One region of the Pseudoalteromonas shioyasakiensis genome, then DNA from elsewhere that is predicted to be linked to it. Evidence: riboswitches for the same ligand, from Rfam matches in the RefSeq annotation. Region 1 holds a riboswitch; the other holds the start of a gene.
What was found. Region 1 has a riboswitch for cyclic di-GMP ahead of KQP93_RS18810 (hypothetical protein). Riboswitches for the same ligand answer to the same signal wherever they lie in the genome.

Region 1 (2,410 bases):
TAAAAACAAACTACTATATTAGATATATCTAATGTAAGGTTTTACTATGTTTTCCTTCAGAACAATTTTGATTTGTACTGCGTTACTTTCACCTAGTATTTATGCTGAAACAAAATCAGCGACTCTAGAAACTCAAGCAGCGGAGCGAGCAACTGAATTTGCAAAAACGCTCAAATCAGCATTGGGAGCCGCAATAAAACAAGGCGGTTTAGTCGAAGGAATTAACGTGTGTAAAATGCAGGCTCCGGCCATTGCCGAGAGTTTATCAACTGATGGTTGGACGGTAGCGCGTAAAAGTACTAAAAACCGTAATTCAAATAATAAACCTGATAACTGGGAAGCTGAAAAAATCGCTCAGCTACTCGATATGATCAGAAATACAGAAAGCATCGACAATGTGACTTTTTCAACCAATAAAGATGGTCAATTTCGCTTTGCTAAAGCGATAAAAGTCGCGCCAGTTTGCCTCAATTGTCATGGCCAAACAATTGCGCCAGAAGTAAAGCAAGCACTCAGCGAGCATTACCCAAATGATTTAGCCACAGGCTATCGGCTTGGTGATCTAAGAGGAATATTCTCAATTACCAAAACGCTCGAAACGTCTGAGCCATAAAATATATGCCTTGTACTCGCATAGTTTGCTCTTAGCCATTAAAATACCTCTTTAAAATCAACCATGGTGCCATTTATGTCTTTTCCTCCTTGCCCACAATGTAACTCTGAATACGTGTATGAAGATCAAAACAATTTAGTATGCCCAGAATGCGCTCATGAGTGGGATCCTAACGCGGTTGATACCGATGATATGATCAATGTGAAAGATGCTAACGGCACTTTATTAGCTGATGGCGACAAAGTGACTGTTGCGAAAGATTTAAAAATTAAAGGTAGCTCACAAGTAATTAAAATAGGCACCAAAGCCGTGATCCGCCGCGTGTTAGATAAAAAAGACCACGAGTTAGACTGTAAAGTTGATGGCGTTGGTGAAATGATGGTAACCGCTAAGTTTGTTAAAAAAGCTTAATAAACATATTGAGCAGTGCCTAATATAAAAACACTGCTCAACTAGTATACTTTAAAGAAACAAAAAAGTTTCAATTAAAATACCATTTTAATTCAATGCCATATAACTTAACTGAAAACATATTCTATTTAGAATCAAAATCATAAAAAATACCCAAAAAACACACGCTGATCCCAAAACAGATCCAGAATAACTGCTTTAAGGTACAAGAATAATAAATTTATACTAATTATTTTGCATTAAATAATTATTCACCTACACTTCTTTTCAATCATTATTTCTAGAATACGAAATATGATTTAAACCACGTTTAAAAAGCAGGTATTTTGAACACTATTTAGGAACTATTAATAGATGTTCATGCAGTCATACAAATATGTTTTTAACAAAACTAATGTATTAATACTGCCAAACCTACTGTGAGGTAGGGACGGAAAGCCACGGGTCTTCTCTGAAAGAAGTAAGGAAATGGGAAGATAGCCGGGTTGTGGAATTTGGAATCCAGAACAATGAAACATCACATCTTTAGCACAGCATTACTTGCTGTCGCTTTCACATCAACAGCTTACGCAGTAGACGATCCGAATTTTGGTGCACAGTCATTGCGAGGCGAAATCGGCACTAAAGGAGTTTTCTTGACCATTCCTTACGATGAAGTTCGTTATGGTAATGGCGATAACAAAGCGTATATAAAACCTGAAGAATATAAAATGATGTACTCTGATAGCATTGGCGGCAAAGTAACCTGCCCAGCTATTAAAGGGCCAGGTTTAAAAGGATTGAATTACCACCAATTCAAAAACGGCATTGAATGCTCATGGAAGTCTCGCCCCGGCAGTAATGCCGAAATTATTACTTTTACTTTATCGCCAGGTGGAGACACAGGTAAGTCACCGAAACATTATCGGGGTAAAAATAAAGTCGTAACATGGAAAGGAACTATTTACGATGCAAATGGCCAAGGTGTTGTAAAGCAAGGCTATAAAGCAACGCTAAAGTTAGATATGTACGATTATCGTAACGGCAATTCTCACAAAGCTTTTGTTTTTAAAAAGAACCATAAAGTGAAGCTTGGAGATTTTACGTCGACTAAAGGTTCAATCCGTGACTTTATTTGTAACTTTAATGGTCAAAAAATAAATGTACTAAAAGATCATGCACCTGTTGGTCAATTTGGTAAAAAAGGCGTCAAGTGCACTTACATGCTTAAACAAAATGGTAAAGACCCACATTACTATGGTGAAGTCGTATTTAAATAATAGATTTAAAAACAATTAATAAACGACTGTTAATTTTCCTTTTCATTCAAAGCCTAGCCTGCGCTAGGCTTTTTTAACTCACTTTAAGTAGCACATATTTTCAACAACAATCCCTGTTACTTCACAA
Region 2 (2,410 bases), on a different replicon from region 1:
ACAGATTTAATCCCTCAAAATGATTAATACCAATCCGCTTAATTAAGTAGTCTATTTTGAGGCAATGAAACCTCGCTGATAACAAGGCAAAAATTTCGTTATTTAGTTGTTCTAAATGAGAAATTTTTAACGCAGTTAGCGACAGGTTTAATCCCTCAAAATGATTAAGTATTATTGCGGTTTGGTATAAGTATTATTGCGGGTTGGTATTAAAAAAGCCCACTCAAATTGAGTGGGCTAAGCAATGCTAAAATAGCATTTAGGGGGAAACTGTTAATGCGATACTTGCTGCCAAGCCATAGCCCAGCTTTTTCCTACACCTGGCTCAAACAGCGGGTTGTGTGAATCTTTAACACGACAAAACTCGCTAAATGGCCATGGTTTACACATATAAACATGACCTGTTTTTGGCTGTAGTACTTTAACACCCGCACTGTAATCGCTGCATGCTTGTGGGTATACATAGTCATAATCTTGTAGACTATCTTGCACTCGCTCTTTACATTTTGCGATGCAATTAAACGCCACTTTTACATGCGTAATACCCGAACCTTCAAGGGCATAAATTTGGTTTGAACGGTACGCAACCACTAAACCTTGTTCAGTCATTTTGCCCGCTTTTACCAGCGGAACATGCACATTTATGTGCTCGGCAACAGAACGAGGCCAATTATGAGGCTCCCCCTGATCAGAACTGCTGATCGGGTATTCGAATGATAAATCGACTAGCTCTCCTTGCATGTCATAAAAGGTCACAATCACCTTATCACCAACAAACAGCTGGGTATGATGATTTAAGCAACCAATCGGCAACCACTTCCCGGAGGCCATTGACGTATGCATAAACAAAATATCACCCTAAGAACAACTAATAGGCATTATCTAACAACCGAACAAAATAAATACTTTTAGTTTGAGGCAAGTGAACCAAAGCACTAGATTATGTGCTTATCAGCGGTCCCGCTATCATAGTTTAAAACCTTAGACCGGAAACTTTGCGTCCTAACCTTTCAGTTAGTTTGCCAAAAACAAGACTGAGTATAATCGTGACTGAATCACAAATCAAACAAAAGAATGTAACCAAACGTCTTATATAGCAAATAGTTACTAGTAAATGCGTTAGGTACAAAAAAGCCAACCTCTTGGTTGGCTTTTCGCAAATGGGTTGTTAATCCCTTGCTAGCTTTCTTCTGGTCACTACTCGGTGCCCTGCACGGAATACATTCAAGAAGCCATTACCCACATCACTCATTACAATGTACAAGCAAGGTACTAGTACTAAAGTGATTAGAGTTGCAAACATAACCGCAAAACCAAGTGCTACTGCCATTGGAATTACAAACTTAGCTTGCAAGCTGGTTTCGAACATAATCGGTAATACACCGGCAAAGGTTGTAATTGATGTCAGGGTGATTGCTCTAAAGCGCGCACAACCTGCTTCAATAACCGCTTGGCGAGTTGAAATACCTTCGCGGCGCGCTTGGTTTACAAAGTCGGTCATAACTAACGAGTCATTAATTACAACACCCGCTGCGGCAATCAAGCCAAAGCCCGACATCAAGCTAATATCTAAACCAAACCAGAAGTGACCCCAAATTGCACCGGTTAAACTAAATGGAATAACCGACATAACAATAAGAGGTTGCGAATAGCTCTTAAGCGGTACTGCAAGCAAGATATAAACTAAAATCATACCGCCGATGAAGAACATGATTTGCTCGTTAGCTTGCGCTTGTTGTTCTTCAATAGAACCACCTAGCTCAGTTTTAACTGATGGGTATTCCTCTTTTAACTGCGGTAATAAGTTTTCATCAACTTGCTTAACTACTTCGCCCGGTTCAATCGCTTCTTCATCGATACTGCCGTAGATATACACAGTACGATAGCCACCTTCACGGCGAATATAGCTAATACCTGGTTTTTCGTTCAGTTCAACAACATCACCCAGCATCACCTCTTGGCCTGCAGGCGTTGTGATAACGGCGTGCTTTAATGATGCAAACGCTTCACGTGTTAGTTTCGGGTAACGAACCATAACACGTACTTCTTCACCGCGACGAATAACACGCTGTGCTTCACCACCGTAAAAGCTTGCGCCCACTTGGTTAGCAATATTGGAAAGGTCTAAACCTAAATCATATGCCACAGGTTTTAAGCTTAATTGTACTTCTTTGCTCGCCGGATCGATGGTCGAACTAATATCAAATAAACCTTTTTGCTGTTGTAATAGTTGGATGAAACGACGACCAGCCTCGTTTAATGTATCGATATCTGGACCGTAAAGTAAGTAACCAAACTCACCATCCATACCACCGCCATTTACATCATCGTAAATTTGCAGTGATTTCACACCTGGGATGCTTGGCATTTGTTCACGCCATCGACGAGATAATTCGAATGCGTTATACGG

Region 2: another riboswitch for cyclic di-GMP. It lies ahead of KQP93_RS17045 (chitin-binding protein); the one in region 1 lies ahead of KQP93_RS18810 (hypothetical protein).

Annotation. Positions count from the first base shown of each region.
Region 1 covers NZ_CP077771.1:288,295-290,704, forward strand. The annotation lists gene KQP93_RS18800 (Tll0287-like domain-containing protein) at 47-613, shown strand; gene KQP93_RS18805 (zinc ribbon domain-containing protein YjdM) at 689-1,024, shown strand; cyclic di-GMP riboswitch class I at 1,422-1,517, shown strand; gene KQP93_RS18810 (hypothetical protein) at 1,534-2,283, shown strand; gene KQP93_RS18815 (hypothetical protein) at 2,362-2,410, opposite strand, start outside.
Region 2 covers NZ_CP077770.1:3,684,881-3,687,290, forward strand. The annotation lists gene KQP93_RS17045 (chitin-binding protein) at 274-843, opposite strand; cyclic di-GMP riboswitch class I at 951-1,034, opposite strand; gene KQP93_RS17050 (efflux RND transporter permease subunit) at 1,169-2,410, opposite strand, start outside.